2 regions of the Cellulosimicrobium sp. SL-1 genome follow, and region 1 is predicted to be linked to the other one. Evidence: riboswitches for the same ligand, from Rfam matches in the RefSeq annotation. Region 1 holds a riboswitch; the other holds the start of a gene.
What was found. Region 1 has a riboswitch for cyclic di-AMP ahead of GWJ10_RS13685 (C40 family peptidase). Riboswitches for the same ligand answer to the same signal wherever they lie in the genome.
Positions count from the first base shown of each region.

Region 2: another riboswitch for cyclic di-AMP. It lies ahead of GWJ10_RS11670 (C40 family peptidase); the one in region 1 lies ahead of GWJ10_RS13685 (C40 family peptidase).

Region 1 is NZ_JAACJC010000008.1:96,585-105,681, reverse strand. Features, by position in the region: gene GWJ10_RS13695 (ABC transporter permease) at 1-736, shown strand, start outside; gene GWJ10_RS13690 (universal stress protein) at 785-1,732, opposite strand; gene GWJ10_RS13685 (C40 family peptidase) at 1,920-2,735, opposite strand; cyclic di-AMP (ydaO/yuaA leader) riboswitch at 2,737-2,926, opposite strand; gene GWJ10_RS13680 (metal-dependent transcriptional regulator) at 3,064-3,774, opposite strand; gene serC (phosphoserine transaminase) at 4,021-5,163, shown strand; gene GWJ10_RS13670 (MFS transporter) at 5,261-6,607, opposite strand; gene GWJ10_RS13665 (MarR family transcriptional regulator) at 6,604-7,062, opposite strand; gene manA (mannose-6-phosphate isomerase, class I) at 7,221-8,570, opposite strand; gene GWJ10_RS13655 (NCS2 family permease) at 8,580-9,097, opposite strand, start outside.
Region 2 is NZ_JAACJC010000006.1:301,892-310,988, forward strand. Features, by position in the region: gene GWJ10_RS20075 (DUF1524 domain-containing protein) at 1-126, shown strand, start outside; gene GWJ10_RS11645 (DUF4177 domain-containing protein) at 233-616, shown strand; gene GWJ10_RS11650 (group I intron-associated PD-(D/E)XK endonuclease) at 927-1,664, shown strand; gene GWJ10_RS11655 (DUF6153 family protein) at 1,798-2,211, shown strand; gene GWJ10_RS11660 (DUF305 domain-containing protein) at 2,305-2,934, shown strand; gene GWJ10_RS11665 (F510_1955 family glycosylhydrolase) at 3,017-3,958, shown strand; cyclic di-AMP (ydaO/yuaA leader) riboswitch at 4,006-4,194, shown strand; gene GWJ10_RS11670 (C40 family peptidase) at 4,194-4,988, shown strand; gene GWJ10_RS11675 (hypothetical protein) at 5,188-5,613, shown strand; gene GWJ10_RS11680 (histidine phosphatase family protein) at 5,638-6,342, shown strand; gene GWJ10_RS11685 (DUF3090 domain-containing protein) at 6,407-6,955, shown strand; gene GWJ10_RS11690 (SCO1664 family protein) at 7,078-7,830, shown strand; gene GWJ10_RS11695 (nuclear transport factor 2 family protein) at 7,908-8,273, shown strand; gene GWJ10_RS11700 (SDR family NAD(P)-dependent oxidoreductase) at 8,367-9,097, opposite strand, start outside.

The sequences.
Region 1 (9,097 bases):
CCTGACGTACACGTGGCGCGCGCTGCTGAAGATCAAGCACGTGCCCGAGCAGCTGTTCGACGTCACGGTCTCGCCGATCATCTTCACGCTGATGTTCACGTACCTGTTCGGCGGAGCGCTGGCCGGCGACGTGCAGAGCTACCTGCAGTTCCTGCTGCCCGGCATCCTCGTGCAGGCGGTGCTCTTCACGACGATCTACACGGGCTACACGATGAACACGGACATCAGCAAGGGCGTGTTCGACCGGTTCCGGTCGCTGCCCGTGTGGCGGCCCGCGCCGATCGTCGGCGCGCTGCTCGGCGACACCGTGCGCTACACGATCGCCTCGGTCGTGACCCTCGCGCTCGGCCTCGTGCTGGGCTTCCGCCCGCCGGGCGGCGTCGTCGGCGTGGTCCTGGGGATCGTGCTGCTGCTCGTGTTCGCGTTCGCGCTCAGCTGGGTGTTCACGGCCCTCGGGCTCGTGCTGCGCTCCCCCAACGCCGTCATGGGCACGTCGATGCTCGTGCTCATGCCGCTCACGTTCGCGTCGAACATCTTCGTCGACCCGTCGACGATGCCCGTCGTGCTGCAGCGCTTCGTCGACGTCAACCCGGTCACGCACCTCGTCACCGCGGTGCGCGGGCTCATGGCGGGCGAGCCCGCGACGGAGGGGATCGTGTGGGTCCTCGTGGCGTCCGTCGTCCTCACCGCGATCCTCGCCCCGATCACCATGCGGCTGTACCGCAACCGGAGCTGACCCCGCGCCTGGGCACCTGGCGCCGTGGTGCCCAGGCGTGCCGGCGGCTCAGCCCTCCTGGGCCGCCGGCTCGTCGTCCTCGCACTTCTTGGTCACGACCATGACGGGGCACGCGGAGTGGTGCAGCACTGCCTGGCTCGTGGAGCCCAGCAGCAGGCCGCGGAACCCGCCCCGCCCGCGCGAGCCCACGACGATGAGGTCGGACGCCGTGGAGAACTCCGTGAGGAGCTCCGCACCCGTGCCGTCGAGCACGATGCGCTTGATCGTGAGCCCGGGGTGCTCCGCCTCGTGGCGGTCGATGATGACGTTCAGCCCCTCGGTGACGTCGGCCAGGACCTGCTCGTGGTCGATCGACGCGGGGAGCCACGCGAGGAGTCCCGCACCGGCGCCGACGGGGACGCCGGCGACCGCGACGAGCTCGGCGTCCCAGGCCCGGGCCTGACGGATCGCGTGCCGCAGCGCGATCTCGGCGGACGGCGACCCGTCCACCCCGACGACGATCCGGCGCAGGTCCCGCACCGGCGGCAGCTCCTGCGCGCCGCCCTCGTCGTCCTTCCCGCCCGCGCGATACGGCACGACGACCGTCGGGCAGTGCGCGTGCGCGGGCAGCGCGGAGGAGACGGTGCCGAGCAACCGCTCGGTGAAGCCGCCGCGCCCCCGCGTGCCGACGACGACGAGCGCGTGCTCGCGCGACATCTCGACGAGGACCCCCGCGGCGTCGCCGGTCGTGACGGTCGCCGTCGTGCGGACGCCGGCGCCCTCGGCGCGGGCGCGAGCCTCTTCCAGGACGGCGCGCGCGCCCTCCTGGATGGCCGAGTCGTCGAGGGCCGCGTAGCCGCCGTCGAGCGACGCCGCCGTGAACGACGGCAACGAGTAGGTGCACACGATGTGGAGGGGCCACCCCACGCGCAGCGCGTACGCCGCGGCCCAGTCCAGGGCGTGGAGGCTCGGCGCCGAGCCGTCGACACCGACGAGGACGGATTCCGTGCGGGTCATGAGCGACTCTCCTCTCGACGGCCCGGTGCCATCGGACGACCAACCTAGCCGAGACCAGGCCCGGCCGTCCGTCTGCCACGAGTCACGAACACGTCAAGAATGCCACGAACCCCGCCCGCTCGCGCAGAGTGCGAGCGGACGGGGTTCGTCCAGCCAGTGACCGCGGGGGTCCTGATCGGGTGAGCGATCAGGCCACGCGGATGAAGGTGGGGTTCGACTGCCAGATCTGGCGGAACTGGACCGACTTCCCGGGACGCGGGGCGTCGATCATCATGTTGTCGCCCGCGTAGATGGCGATGTGGCCCGGCGTCCAGATGAGGTCGCCCGGCTGCGCCTGGTCGCGCGACACCTTGGTGCCGACCGAACCCTGGGCGCCCGACGTGCGCGGCAGGTTGATGCCGACCTGCGCGTAGACATAGCTGGTGAAGCCCGAGCAGTCGAAGCCGTCGGGCGTGGTGCCGCCGTAGACGTACGGGACGCCCACGTAGCGGGCCGCGATCGAGACGATCGACGAGCCGTGCGCCGACGCGGGGGCGCCGACGGACGCCTCCTGCTGGGCCGAGGCCTGCGACTCGTCGGACGACGACTGCGTGGACTGGCGCTCCTGCGTGCGGCTCGTCTGCGTGGTGCGGACGGGCTCCGGCTCCGGCTCCGGCTCCGGCTCGGGGGCCGGGGTCACGGTGACCGGGGCCTCCTCGATGGTGAACGCCGCGTCGGCCGCGACGGTCACGGCCGGGGCGGCCTCGAGGGCCTGGCGGGCCTGCGCGGTGAGGGCGCTGAGGTCGACGGCGTTGAGCTTGCCGGACTCGTTGTCGACCGGGGCGGCCGTCGCGGGGGCGGCGGCGCCGATCATCGAGACGATGAGGCCGGAGGACGCGGCGACGACGGCGGTACGACGACCGACGCTCGACATCTGGTCCGATGCGGCCTGGGCGATGGTGCTGAGTGGCGTCACGGGACGCCGCGCCGCGCGGTGGCGGGCGCGAGTCGTGCTCACGGTCACTGTTGCCTCTCCTGGACGCCTGCGAGGTCAGCTGTCGGGTTCGGGTGGAAGAGTCACCCGGCCTGGCGGACCGGAGTCCGTCGGGCTTCACCCCAAGGGCGCTGTCTCCAGCACCCGGAAGTGGGTCCCCCGTCCCTGTCATCGGGTCGTCGTGGGCCTCTCGCGGTGACAGGGTTAGGCGTTCCGCGCGAGGTCTCCGCCAGATGGGTATCCCGACGGAGCAGGACGACCGTACAGGACCCCTCGGCAAAAGTCACGTTCCCATCACGACGGAACGCGGCCCTGCGCATCGCCGCAGGTCACGGCGTCTCCCCCGGTGAACGGGCGGCTATCCGCGGGCGACGAAGAGGTGGCGCGCGACGTCGTCGGGCAGGTCGAGGACGACCGGCGCCCCCTCTCCCTGCACGGTGACCCCGCCGGCCGGCGCCGGGCGCACGACGAGCGTCCGGCGCGGCAGCACCCCGGCCTGGGCGAACCGCGCGAGGAGCTCGACGTCGACCTGGACCGGCTCGGCGATCCGCTGGAGCACGACGCGCACCTCGCCGCCGCCGAGACCGTGCTGGGCGAGGTGGACGGGGAGCGACACGACGCCGTCGAGGAAGTCGACCTCCTCGAGCTGCTCCCCGAGCTCCGGCAGGCCCGGGATGGGGTTGCCGTACGGGTCGAAGTGCGGGTGGTCGAGCAACCCGAGGAGCCGCTCCTCGACGAGCTCGCTCATCACGTGCTCCCAGCGGCACGCCTCGGTGTGCACGTACTCCCAGTCGAGCTTGATGACGTCCGTGAGGAGCCGCTCGGCGAGCCGGTGCTTGCGCATGACGCGCGTCGCCTTCTCGTGGCCCGCGGGCGTGAGCTCGAGGTGGCGGTCCCCCGTGACGACGACGAGCCCGTCGCGCTCCATGCGCGCGACCGTCTGCGACACCGTGGGCCCCGAGTGGCCGAGGCGCTCCGCGATGCGCGCGCGCAGCGGGACGATGCCCTCCTCCACGAGCTCGTAGATCGTCTTCAGATACATCTCGGTGGTATCGATCAGATCGGTCACGTCACGCTCCCAGTCGCTCGTCGGCTCGGGGCGCCCGGTCGTCGCTCCACGGGGCGCCTGCCCGCACCGGCGGGCCGCTGGGGGTCAGTCTATGGCGAGCCCGTGACCCGACCGCGGTGTCGTCCAGAGGCACCCGTGGTGCCTGGTGGCCCGCGCCTCCCCGCGGGCCCCGGCGCGGACCGTGCGGTGACGCACGGCCTGTGGACGAGGCTCCCGGGGCGCGCCGCGCGCGCGTAGGGTGACGCCGTGCCCGATCTCGCGAACACCTCGATCACGATCCCCTCGGACCTCCTGCCGGCCGACGGCCGCTTCGGGTCCGGGCCGTCCAAGGTCCGCGCCGCGCAGGTCCGGGCGCTGTCCGACGCCGGCACCTCGCTGCTGGGGACGTCCCACCGGCAGGCGCCCGTCCGGTCGCTCGTGCGCCGCACGCGCGAGGGCCTCGCCGCGCTGTTCGCGCTGCCCGACGGCTACGAGGTCGTGCTGGGCAACGGCGGCTCCACGACGTTCTGGGACGTCGCGACGGCGTGCCTCGTCCGCTCGAAGGCGCAGCACGCGGCGTTCGGCGAGTTCGGCGCGAAGTTCGCCGCCGCGACGACCGCAGCGCCGTTCCTCGCGCCGTCCCAGGTGATCTCGGCCCCCGCCGGGACCGTCGCGCTCCCGGAGCCCGCCGACGACGTCGACGTGCACGCGTGGCCGCACAACGAGACCTCGACCGGCGCGATGGCGCCCGTGCGCCGCGTCCCCGGCTCGCGCGAGCGCGGCGCGCTCACGCTCGTGGACGCCACGTCCGGCGCGGGCGCGATCCCCGTGGACGTCGCGGAGACCGACGTCTACTACTTCGCGCCGCAGAAGGTCTTCGGGTCGGACGGCGGCCTGTGGCTCGCGCTGTGCTCGCCCGACGCGCTCGCGCGCGCGGACGAGGTCGAGAGCAGCGGCACCCGCTGGGTCCCGGAGTCGCTGTCGCTGCGCACGGCCGCGGCGAACTCGCGCCAGGACCAGACGCTCAACACGCCCGCGATCGCGACGCTCGTCATGCTCGCGGAGCAGGTGGAGTGGCTCCTGGGCAACGGGGGCCTGGAGTGGGCCGCCGCCCGGTCCGCCGAGTCGGCCGCGCACCTCTACGGGTGGGCGGACTCGCGCGAGTGGGCGACGCCCTTCGTCGCGAACCCGGCGGAGCGGTCGACGGTCGTCGGCACGATCGACCTGGACGACGCGATCGACGCGACGACCGTCGTCGCCGCGCTGCGCGAGAACGGCGTGCTCGACGTCTTCCCGTACCGCAAGCTCGGCCGCAACCAGCTGCGCGTCGCCATGTTCCCGGCGATCGAGCCCGACGACGTCCGCGCCCTCACCGCGTGCGTGGACCACGTCGTCGACCACCTCGGCTGACGAGCGCGCGACCGACGGCCGCGCCCAGCACGAGGCCGGTGCCGCCCGGGAGACCGGGGTGGCACCGGCCTCGTGGCTCCGGGCGGGAGTGGCGGCGTCAGGCCGCCCGGGCGGCCTCCTGCGCGTCCTCGGCCTCGATCCGGCGCCGCGCCTCGGTGCGGGCGGAACGGTCGGTCGGGGTCCCGGCGTCGAGGTAGCGCACCACGAGGTGCGGGCGCTGCAGGACGCGGTACCGGACCTCGAGGTGCCAGTTGCGCACGGCCCAGACGGCGGCGCCCACCGCGACGAGCGCGGCGGTGATCGACCCGACGCCGATCGCCCAGCGCGGGCCCCACGCCTCGGCGATCCAGCCGACGAGCGGGGAGCCGACGGGCGTCGCACCGAGGAACACGATCATGTAGAGCGACATGACGCGCCCGCGCATGACGGGGTCCACGGACATCTGGATGGTCGAGTTGGCTGCGGTCATCATGGTGAGCGACGCGAGCCCCACGGGGATGCACGCGACGGCGAAGCTCGCGTACGTGGGCATGAGCGCCATGACCCCCGTGGCGACGGCGAACCCGAACGCGGACCCGATGACGAGCCGGACGCGCGGGCGCTCCCGGCGCGCGGCGAGCAGTGCCCCGGTGAGCGACCCGATCGCGAGGATGGACCCGAGGATCCCGTACTCCCCCGGCCCCATGCCGAACTCGACCTTCGCCATCATCGCGGACGTGAGCTGGAAGTTGAGCCCGAACGTCGACACGACGCCGACGACGACCATGATGACGATGATGTCCGTCCGTCCGCGCACGTACCGGATGCCCTCGCGGATCTGACCCTTCTCGCGCGGCGCGCTGGGCAGCACGTGGAGCTCTCGCGTGCGCATGTACAGCAGCGCGAGGATGGTCGCCCCGAAGGTGACGCCGTTGATGATGAACAGCCAGCCGGAGCCGACCGCCGCGATGAGCAGCCCGGCGACGCCCGGGCCCACGAGGCGCGCCGCGTTGAACGACGCGCTGTTGAGCCCGACGGCGTTGGAGAGCTTGTCGGCGGGCACCATCTCGGCGACGAACGTCTGGCGCACGGGGTTGTCGAACGCCGAGACGACGCCGAGCAGGCCGGCGAACACGTAGACGTGCCACAGCTCGACGTTCCCGGACAGCACGAGCGCGCCGAGGCCGAGCGCGAGCAGTCCCATCGCGCCCTGGGTGGCCATGAGGAGCCGACGGCGCGGGAGCCGGTCGGCGAGCAGGCCCGCCCACGCGGACAGGGCGAGCACGGGCGCGAACTGCAGCGCGGTGACGACGCCGACGGCGACGCCGGAGTTGTCCGTCAGGTCGCTGAGGACGAGCCAGTCCTGTGCGACGCGCTGCATCCAGGTGCCGACGTTCGCGACGAGCGCGGCGCCGAACCAGACGCGGTAGTTGTAGTACTGGAGGGAGGAGAACGTGGTGCTCATCGGGCGGCGATCCGGGTCAACAGCTCACTGGCGCGGGCCAAGGTCTCTCTTTCGTCAGGAGTGAGGGAGGACAGCTGCTGCGTGAGCCACGCGTCCCGGCGGCGCCGCGTCTCCTTGACCTCGCGCACGCCGGCGTCCGTGAGGCGCACGACGACCTGCCGGCGGTCGCTCGCGTGCTCCCCCTTCTCGACGAGACCCATCTCGACGAGGGCGTTGACGGCACGGGTCATCGACGGCGGCCGGACGCGCTCGTGCTCCGCGAGCTCGCTGGGCGACATGGCGCCGTGCTTGTGCAGGACGGTGAGGACGCCGAACCGCCCCTCGGGGAGGTCCGCCTCGCCGCGCTGGGCACGCAGCCGCCGGGAGATCCGGGTGAGCGCGACCCGCAGGTCGCCGCCGAGCGTCGCGGGCCGGTACTGGTTCCGGGTAGGAGCAGTGAGGTCCGCAGCAGGCATGATAGTTACCCTAACTCATTACCCTAGGTAAGGAAAGAGGTGCAGGTCACGTCCGGGGGCGCGCCGGAGAGGCACCACGCCTGGGCGCGGGCAGCGCCTCGGCAGGTGCCTGTCGGCCCTGCGGCGAGGACGCGAGGGCGGTCTGCTCGGCGGTCGGGTCAGGGCACGTAGGCGACGACGACGTCACCCTCGCCGTCCACGACGACGGCCCCCGTGCCGTGCGGGACGAACACGGACTCCCCCCGGACGAGCCGCGTCCCGGCCCCGGCGTCCGCGCGGTCGGCCGCGAGCGTCACTGCGCCGTCGAGGCACAGCACGACGCGCGGACCGGCGGCGGGCAGCGGCACCGCGCCCGCGACCCGGCCGGCCCGGAGCGCGAACTCCGCGACGGGCGGGCGGTAGGCGACGAGGCCGGTGCCGTCGTCGACCAGCCGCGGTCGCGCGGCCGGACCGGGCGTGCACGTGGCGCACTCGAGCAGGGCGTCGACGTCGACGAGCTTGCTCGTCAGCCCGGCCCGCAGCACGTTGTCGGAGCTCGCCATGATCTCGACGGCGCACCCGGACAGGTACGCGTGCACGTGCCCCGACGGGACGAACATCGACTCCCCGGGCTCCAGGGTGACGCGGTTGAGCATGAGGGACACGACGGCGCCCGGGTCGCCCGGGTGCTGCTCCGCGAGCGCGAGGACGGTCGCGTCGGCACGGCGCGACGTGCGCCGGCCCCCCGGCGCGGGCGCCGCCGGCTCGCGCCCGGCCCGGGCCCGCACGGACGCGACGGTCAGCGCGAGGTCGGCCGCGACGTCGGGCTCCGCGCGGGCGTGGAGCGCAAGGGTGAACGCCTCACGGACGCCCGTCTCGGTGGGGCGGGCGCGCAGGGTGTCGCGCATCCGTCCGGCGAGCGCGCCGTCGAGCCCGTCGAGCAGCTCGAGGATGCGCGCGGGCCTGCGGAACCCGGAGAGGCCCTCGAAGCGGGAGACCGCCACGACCATCTCGGGCTTGTGCTGGTCGTCGTGGAAGCTGCGCAGCGGCGAGTCGCGCGCGACGCCCTCCCGGTTCTCGCGGTTGAACCCGGCGCGCGCGAGGTGCGGGCGCGGGTGCACCTGCAGCGAGAGGGCGCGATCGGCGGCGAGCACCTTGAGGAGGTACGGCAGCCGGGGCCCGTACTGGTCGAGGACGCGCTGGCCCAGCACCCCCACCGGGTCCGCGCGCACCAGGTCCGCGAGCGTCGTGCCCGACGCCGTCTCCGCGCCCGGGTGCGACGTCCCGCCCGGGCGGGCGCCGCCGTCGGGCACGACGCGCGACGGCGCGAGCGGGTGCGCCCCCATCCACAGCTCGGCCGCCGGACGACCGTCCGGTACCACCCCCAGGAGGTCCTGGATCGCCGACGTCGAGCCCCAGTCGTACCGCTGGACGGTGTTCTCCAGCCGGTAGAACGACGACGGACGAGCGCCGGGGAGGGCGTCGTCCACCGACGCCTCCCCCGACCGCTCGTCCGCCGCGCTCGTCATGGGCCGAGCCTAGAGGCCCAGGGCGTCCCGGATGGGGCCGAGGAGGAAGTACACGACGAACATCGCCGCCGCGACCCACATCAGCGGGTGGATCGCCCGGACCTTGCCGAGCGCGAGCTTGATGAGCACGAAGGCGAGGAAGCCCGCCCCGATGCCGTCCGCGATCGAGTAGGTGAACGGCATGACGATGATCGTGAGGAAGGCGGGGATGCCGATCTCGACGTTCTTCCAGGAGATGCCCGCGATCTGCGTCATCATGAGGAACCCGACGAAGACGAGCGCGGGCGCCGCCGCCTCGTACGGGACGAGGGCGACGAGCGGCGACAGGAACGTCGCGAGCAGGAACGCGACACCCGTGACGACCGACGCGAGGCCCGTGCGGGCGCCCTCGCCGGCGCCCGTCGTCGACTCGACGAAGCTCGTGTTCGACGACACGGACCCGGCACCACCGGCCGCCGCGGCGATCGAGTCGACGACGAGGATCGCGCGCGAGCGCGGCGGGACGCCCTCGGCGTCGTTGAGGCGCG
Region 2 (9,097 bases), on a different contig from region 1:
CCGGCACCGGTGTTCTACAAGAACTGTGACGCCGTGCGCGCGGCCGGGGCCGCCCCGATCCGACCGGGCGATCCCGGGTTCCAGCCGAAGTTCGACCGAGACAACGACGGCGTCGGATGTGAGTGATCTCCTGGCAATGGCCGGAATCGTCCGAGCGTGCGCCGCGGACTGCGCTGCGGATCTCGTCCACAGGCTCACGAACGATAAGTAGCCCATGAAGCGAGGGGGACCGATGACCGGTACCGCAGCAGGATGGTATGACGACGGAACGGGTCGAATGAGGTGGTGGGACGGTCAGGGATGGACGGATCGGCTGCAGCCTTCGCCGAGCCATGGAATCCACGGTGCGATCGAACGAGCGCGTAGCGAGGCGACAGCCGGTGGCCGACCGCGACCCGCGCCGACCGGGATGAACTACGTGGTCCTCCAGGTGATCCTTAAGGAGAAGATGTGGGGGACGGGCTCAGGCAACCTCACTGAGTTGGAACGAGCAATCAACGCGCAAGCCGCGCTGGGCTATCGACTCCACACCATTACGACGGCCGCGTCCGGAAGCAAAGGTATGGGCGGAGGCGACAGGATTCAGGCGACGATGGTCTTCGAGCGGCTGGCGTAGGGTCCGCTCGATCCCCGTAGAGCGAACCGGCTCCAGGCCATCTCGCAAGCCGTTACGCCCGGGCGAGTCCGCGGCAGGTGTGTCCCAGTCCTGAAGAGGAGCGGTTAAGTCAGGGGTCAGATGTCGACGACTTCTCCGGGCGGGCGATTAAAGATCCGCTTTCGAGGGAGAGCGTCACGACGTGGCGTGGGTCCGTTCGGTCCGCTGACCCAGTTCGGCTCTGCTCGGCCAGGGGCTGCATCGCCTCTCGACCCACCGCAGTACCTGCGTCGCGAACCGGTCGGCGGGTGGGTAATCGTAGATTGGCGGCATGGCGCGAGCGCGGACTTACACGGACGATCAGCTGGCTGAAGCCGTCGCGATCTCGACGTCGTGGCGGGGTGTCCTCCGGACACTTGGCCTCGTCGGCACATCGTCTGGCGCACTCCGGTCCGTCCGGACACGTGCCGACCTGAGGGGATACGACTACGGGCACTTCACCGGACAACGCCGTTGGACCGAGTCCGAGCTGCGTGCGGCGGTCGCCTCGGCGTCGACGTGGTCGGAGGTGACCGAGGCGCTAGGGCTCGGCAGCACGTCAGCGATCGCGACCGTCAGGGGCCATGCGGTCCGACTCGGTCTTGGCGTCCAACATCTGCGACGGTCCTCCGCGCGGGAACCGGAGAGTGCGCCGACTCCGGACGTCGCCCATCTTGACCGTGCCGGGTCAGTGCTCGCGGCCGGATGGTTCCTGCTGTGCGGTATGAGCATCTCGTGGCCCCTCGAGCCCGCGCGCTACGACTTGGTCGTCGATGCGCCTACCGGTTTGCGTCGTGTCCAGGTCAAGACGACGACCGTGAGGACGAGCGAGTCGTGGAAGGTCTACCTGTCGACGTCGCGGCAGGGCCGGACGGTGTACGACGTCGATGAGATCGACGACTTCTTCGTGATCGACGGTGCGCTCAACTACTACTTCATCCCTCTCGCCGCGGTGGGAGGGCTGCATGCCATCCACCTGAGCGCCTATGAGCGCTTCAGGCTGGCGGCGATACCCACTGGATCCGCGTAGTTCGGCCTGCGACCCAGGAGCGCGCAGGGCAATCGACACACGAAGAGGGTCCTGCGAGCGCCGGTCTCTCTTCTGACTGCGCTGTGGACCGGACCCGATGGCCGCTTGCTAGGGTGGCGGCGACATGCACCTCATGGCCGCACTCCGTTCGCTGCTCGCCGGGCGCCGGCGAGGGCTTTCGGGTGCCCTGCTGATCGCTGCGCTGCTCCTGGGCGTCGTGACGATGCACGCGATGAGCGGGTCGTCGACGGCCCACGTCGGGCCTGCGGCGGTCATCGCGGAGACGGGCCACCCTGCGGGTGCACCGGTGGCCGACGACGGCCCCGGGCACCACGAGCAGGGCGGCTGCCTCGACTGCGGCGGGCACGAGATGGCGTCGGCCATGTGCCTCATGGTGCTGGTCGTGCTGCTCGCTCTCGTGCGCCCCGGGCGCGGCCTCCTGGCACGCCTCACCCCCGTCTGGTCCCGCCTCGTCGAACCGGGGCGCGCTCAGCCCTTCGTCGGCCTCGCGCCGTCGCTGCACCTCCTCGGCATCTCTCGGACGTAGGAGCCGCACGCCGTCGACGCGCCCTGCGTCGACCGATACGCCCCGCACCGGGGCGCGTGTGGTTCCTGAGTACCGAGACGAGAGGTCCTTCCCATGAAGTTCAAGAGTGTGCTGGTGCCGGCGATCGCGCTGGTGACCGTCGCGAGCCTGGCGGCGTGCTCGACCGACGACGAGCCCGGGAGCGGGACGGCGCCGTCGTCCGCCACGACCGGGGCCGAGGAGCAGGACGGCACGGCGGAGGGCGGCACGTTCAACGACCAGGACGTGATGTTCGCCCAGATGATGATCCCGCACCACGAGCAGGCGATCGAGATGTCCGACGTCATCCTGGCCAAGGACGGCGTCGACCCTGAGGTCACGGACCTGGCGAACCAGATCAAGGACGCCCAGGGTCCGGAGATCGAGCAGCTGACCACGTGGCTCGAGGAGTGGGGCTCCCCGATGGAGGAGTCCGGCGCCATGGACCACGAGGCGATGGGCCACGGGTCCATGGACGGGATGATGAGCGAGGAGGACATGCAGGCCCTGGACGCCGCGCAGGGCGCGGAGGCGGGGCAGCTGTTCCTCGAGCAGATGATCGTCCACCACGAGGGTGCCGTCGAGATGGCGCAGACCCAGGTCGACGAGGGCGAGAACGCGGACGCGGTCGCAATGGCGCAGGAGATCGTCGAGACCCAGCAGGCCGAGATCTCCACCATGGAAGACCTGCTCGCCTCGAGCTGATCTCGCCCCGCGGGGCGTGCGCGCTGTCGCACGCGTCTGACGTGCGCGCGCCCCGCGGGCCCAGGCCGAAGGACCCCACACCGTGCTCAACCCTGCCCTCACGAGGCGGGTGACCGGGTGGGCCGCAGCGGGATCCGTGCTGCTGCTGGCCGCCTGCACCCCGACTCCACCACCGACACCCGACGCGACGACGCTCGCGTCCCAGGACCTGCCCGACTTCGGGCACGTGCACGACGTCCAGGTCGTGCGCGACGACCACTCCCTCCTCATCGCCACCCACACCGGGGTCTGGACCCTCGGCGACCCGTTCGAGGACGACCCCGGGCCGGTCGAGCGGGTCGGCACGGGCCGCCAGGACACGATGGGCATGACCCTCGCCGTCGACGGCATCGTGTACGCCTCGGGCCACCCTGCGCCCGGGGAGCAGCCGGAGCTCGAGAAGCCCAACCTCGGATTGATCCGCAGCACCGACGGCGCTGCGACGTGGGATCCCGTCTCCCTCACCGGGGAGGTCGACTTCCACGCCCTGAGCACCGCGAGCACCGGCGACGGCACCGTCCGCGTCGTCGGGCTGGACTCGGGGACCTCGACCGTGCTCGTCAGCGACGACTCGGGCGAGACGTGGTCGCGGGGCGCGACCGTGGAGGCCCGGGACCTGCACCTCCTGGACGCGGACCCGGACACGGTCGTCGCGACCACGCCCACCGGCCTGCAGCTCAGCCGCGACGGCGGCCGGAGCTTCGCTCCCGACCGGGGGGCGCCCGCCCTCGTGCTCGTCGACGACGAGCGGGGCGGAGCGCTGATCGGGATCGACGCCCGGGGCGTCGTCTGGACCGGCACTCCCGGCACCGAGAGCTGGGACAACCACGGCACCGCGCCCGAGGGCGTGCAGGCCATGACCTACGTGCCCGACGACAGCCCCGGCAACCAGCCGTGGATCCTCGTCGCCACGGAGACCGGCCTGTTCACCAGCCGCGACCTCGGTGCGAGCTGGGACGCGGCGCTCGGCGCCGACCGCGGGTGAGACGTCGCCCGCAGCCTCATGCTCCTCGCGGAACGGTCCGCGAGGGATCCCGGAGGGTGCCGAGCCCTGTCAGCTCCGGGAGCACACCATCGACCACCACGACAGGGGCGGGGGAACCACTCAGGCGAGCACCGCGGTGCTCTCGGGGTGAAGCCGGGCCGCAACCACTGGCCCGGCCGGGTCACTCTCCGACCCGAACCCGACAGCTCACCCCGTAGGCACGAAGGAGACCACCATGAACGCAAGAAACCCGGGACGCCACCGTGCGTCCCACCGACCGATCACGCCGCTGACCTCGATAGCCCGCACGGCGCAGGAGGGGACGGCGAACGCCGCCCGCAAGGGTGTCCTCCTGGCCGCCGGGTCGGGGCTGCTGGTCTCGGGGTTCGCGGCGCCTGCCAGCGCCGCGCCGAGCACGGAGCCCCAGGCCGTGTCCGGGGTCGATCTCAGCGCGCTGACCGAGCAGGCCCGCCAGGCGCTCAGCGCCGCACCGGCGGTGACCGTCTCCGCCGACGCGTCGTTCGCGATCGAGCAGGCACCGGTGACCGTCACCCCCGCCCCGGAACCGGAGCCGGAACCCGAGCCGGAGCCGGAGCGTCAGGAGCGTCCGTCCCGGAGCGAGGAACGGACGAGCACCTCGGCGGAGCAGGGCGCCACGGAGGAAGCCTCGGCTCCCGTCGCGGTGCCGTCGTCGGCGGCGGGCTCGGCCGTGGTCAGCATCGCGGCGCGCTACCTCGGCGTGCCGTACCTCTGGGGCGGGACGACCCCGGACGGGTTCGACTGCTCCGGCTTCACGTCCTACGTCTACGCCCAGGTCGGCATCGACCTGCCCCGGACCTCGTCCCAGCAGCGGTACGCGGGGACGGTGATCTCCCGAGACCAGGCACAACCTGGTGACCTGATCTGGAGCCCGGGGCACATCGGCATCTACGTCGGGGACAACCAGCAGATCGAGGCTCCGTCGCCGGGCAAGACCGTCCGGTACGGGGAGATCTGGCAGTCCAACCCCACCTTCATCCGGGTGGGCTGACCGCAGGAGGGCCCCACCCGGAGGGTGGGGCCCTCCCTCGACCGATATACCCTTGCGGGGTATCGCTTGCGGGCGCCGGTCCCGTCGGCACGACAGGAAGAAGGACAGGCATGGCGTCCCGGGGACATCGCGGCGAGCACGGGCCGACGGCGGTCCGCCACCAGGCCCGCCACCAGGTGCGGCACCAGGGCATCGACGCGTGACGGCGACGACCCCCACCGACGAGCGGGGACGTCGTCCCCGCCCCGCGCGCACGGTGCCTGGCATCACGGCGTGCGGGCTGTGCGCGGGGGAGACGCTGGCCGCCACCGACACCCGTCCGGGCGGGCAGCTCGAGCGTCTGCGCCGGATCGCCGAGAGCGGGGACGCGCGCCTGACGGTCGTGGACTGCCTCGACGCGTGCGAGCGCGGGGACGTCGTCGTAGTGCGGCCGGTGCCCGCCGCGCGTGCCGCCGGCCCCGCCTGGTTCGAGCAGCTGGCGGGCGACGAGCTCACCGCCGCCCTGCACTCGTGGATCCGCGCGGGCGGGCCGGGCCTGGCGCCCCTGCCCGACAAGCTGGCCCCGCGAGTGATCTCGGCCCAGGCCGAGGTACCACCGCCCCCGGACGTCGCCACCACAGGGTGAGGGTCCGTCACCTACGCTCGGGGCATGCCGACCGTCCTGCTCGTCCGTCATGGCCGCACCACCGCGAACGCGAGCGGCATCCTCGCCGGGCGGGCCGACGGCGTCGCGCTGGACGCCGTCGGGCGCGACCAGGCGGCCCGGGCGGCCGAGCGCGTCGCGGGCGTGCCGCTCGCGCGGGTCGTCACCAGCCCGCTGGAGCGGTGCCGGCAGACTGCGCGAGCCCTGCTCGACCACCAGGCGGGTGCGCCGGACTCCGTGACCGAGCACGGGATCACCGAGTGCGACTACGGGCAGTGGCAGGGGCGTGCGCTGAAGGACCTCGCCCAGGAGCCGCTGTGGTCGGTCGTGCAGGCGCAGCCGTCGGCGGCCGTCTTCCCGGGCGGCGAGTCGCTGGCCGCGATGCAGGCCCGGGGCGTCGAGGCGGTCCGGCGGCACGACGCGGAGGTCGCCGCCCGCCACGGTGCGGACGCGGTGTGGGCGGCGGTCTCGCACGGCGACGTCATCAAGTCCGTGCTCGCCGACGCGCTGGGGGTGCACCTGGACCTCTTCCAGCGCATCGTCGTCGGCCCGGCGTCGATCTCCGTCGTCCGGTACGGGCCGCACCGCCCGGAGGTCGTGGCGGTGAACACCGACGCGGGCGACCTTTCCTGGCTGCGCAGCGCCGCGCCTGCCGGTGACGCGCCGGTGGGCGGGGGCGCCGGGCCGGGCCAGGCCGACGCCGCGCGGTAGCCGGGCCGACGTCCGACCCGTGGCCGTCCCGTGCGGACGGGCCGTGCGCTCGTAGAGTGAGGTCATGCCCACTCTCGTCCACGAGTACGACTGGCCGGACCGCGTCGTCGTGGGGACCGTCGGGTCGCCCGGCTCCCGCACGTTCTACCTGCAGGCGCGCGAAGGCACGCGGACGACGAGCGTGGCGCTCGAGAAGGAGCAGTCCGCGGTCCTGGCGGACACGATCCAGCGCCTGCTGGACGAGCTCATGGAGGAGCCCGACAACCGGTACAGCGTCCCCGCCGACGTCCCGGCCGAGCTCGTCGACGACGACCCCCTGGACCTCCCGGTCGAGGAGGAGTTCCGCACGGGCGCGATGCGCCTGACCTGGGACCCGCGCACGGCACAGGTCATCGTCGAGGCGTTCCCGCTCGTGGACGACGACGACCTCGATCCCGAGGCGGACGAGCCGGAGCCCGCCGAGTCGCTCCTCGTCAAGATGCCCGTGGGGACGGCCCGCGCGTTCGCGCAGCGCACGCGCGCCGTCGTGAGCGCGGGCCGCCCCCCGTGCCCGCTGTGCGGCCGGCCGGTCGACCCCGACGGGCACGAGTGCGCGCTGCCCGGCGAGGCGTGACGACCCCGCGCGACGACGCCGCCGCGCCGTCCGACGTCGACCCCGCCGGCCCGCCGCCCGGCCTCGGCCCTGCGATCCCGCCATCCGGTCTCGACCCCGCCGACACCCCGCTCGACGCCGCCCTGACCGAGGCGCCGCTCGATGTCGTCGGGCGGATCCGCGTTGCGTCGAACGCGACGTTCCTCGCGCGGCTGGGCGACGTCTCGGTCGTGTACAAGCCGGTCGCGGGCGAGAAGCCGCTGTGGGACTTCCCGGACGGCACGCTCGCGGGCCGCGAGGTCGCCGCGTACCTCGTCTCGGAGGTGTTCGGCGGGGGAGTCGTGCCGCGCACGTGGCTGCGCGACGGGCCGCTCGGCCCGGGCATGGTGCAGCTCTGGCAGGACGTCGACGCGGCGCAGTCGCCGGTCGACGTCGTGCCCACCGACGAGGTGCCGCGTGACGGCGTGCGGACGGTGCTGGAGGGCGTCGACGAGGACGACCGCCCGGTGAGCGTCGTGCACGAGGACTCGCCGGCGCTGCGGCGCATGGCGGTGCTCGACGCCGTCGTGAACAACGCCGACCGCAAGGGCGGGCACGTGCTGCCGCTGGCGGACGGGCGGCGCCTCGGCGTCGACCACGGCGTCACCTTCCACGTCGAGCCCAAGCTGCGCACCGTCCTCTGGGGCTGGCTCGGCGAGCCCCTCGCCGACGACGAGCTCGCGGGCGTCGAGCGGGTGCGCGCGGGCCTCGACGGCGACCTCCCCCACCGCCTGCGCGGTCTCCTCGCGCCCGACGAGGTGGCCGCCCTCGCGGATCGCTGCGACCGGCTGCTGCGCACGGCACGGTTCCCCGCCCCGGAGGGCGACATGCCCGCCGTCCCGTGGCCGCTGTTCTGACGCGTCGCCGCGGCTGACCCGTCGACGGCGCCGCGCCCGACGTCCGCCGGTCCCGACCCCGTGCGTAGACTCGCGCGATGAGCCTTCTTGCCGCCGAGCACGCTCTCCAGGCAGCCCAGCGCGCGGGCGACGTCGCCGCGCTCGACGCGCTGCTGCACCCGCGGTGCGTCGGCGCCGGTCCGGACGGGTCGGTCTTCTCCAAGGAGGACGACCTCGCGAGCCACCGCTCGGGCGCGCTGCGGATCACGCGGCTCGAGGAGGAGTCGCTCGTCGTCCAGGAGGACGGCCCGAGCGGGACGACCCGGCTCGTCGCCGCCGTGGACGCGGTCCAGGACGGGACCGCGCTGTCCGCGCGGCTGGTCTACACGCGCCTGTGGGTGCGCGCGGACGGCGCGTGGCAGGTCCTGGCCGCGACCCTCGCCCCGGCCCCGGAGCCCGTCTGACCGGGCTCGCCCGGCCGGGCCCGCCTGACCGAGCCGCTCGCGCCGAGCCCGCTCGGACCGCGGCGGCTGCACCGGCCCGGCGGCCCAGCCGGCTCAGCGGCCGTGCGGGTCGGACGCGTTGAGGGTGCGCACGACGTCGTCGTAGTCGCCCCGCGCCTCGCCGAACCGGAGGAACTTCACGCGCTCCACGAGGATCTCGTGCGCGTCGGGCTGCGCGCGCAGCAGGTCGACGACCTCGGTGACGAACTCGTCGAGCGGCATGGCGATCGCGCTCTCGCGCTGACCCGGCATGAGATCCGTCGCCACCGACGGCGGGACGAGCTCGACGACGTCGACGCTCGTGTCGGCGAGCTGGAGCCGCAGCGCCTCGCTGAGCATGTGGATCGCGGCCTTCGACGCGTCGTACGTCGGCGTGGCCGCGAGCGGAGCGAACGCCAGCCCGGACGACACGGTGACGATCGTCGCGCGCGGCCGGGTCTGCAGGTGCTCGACGAACGCGCCGACGAGCCGGATCGGGCCGAGCACGTTGGTCGTGACGATCTGCTCGGCGGTGTCGAGGAAGCCCTCGGGGTGGTGCCAGTCCTCGGTGCGCATGATCCCGGCCATGGTGACGAGCGTGTCGAGGTCGGGGTGGCGGTCGAGGACCTCCTTCGCGGCCGTGGCGATGCTCTCGGGGTCGGTGGTGTCGATGCGCACGGTGTCGAGACCGGGGTGCTCGACGGCGATCCGCTCCAGGAGCTCGGTGCGGCGCCCGCCGACGACGACGGTGCTGCCCTGCTCGTGCAGCGCGACGGCGAGCGCCAGCCCGATGCCGCTCGTCGCGC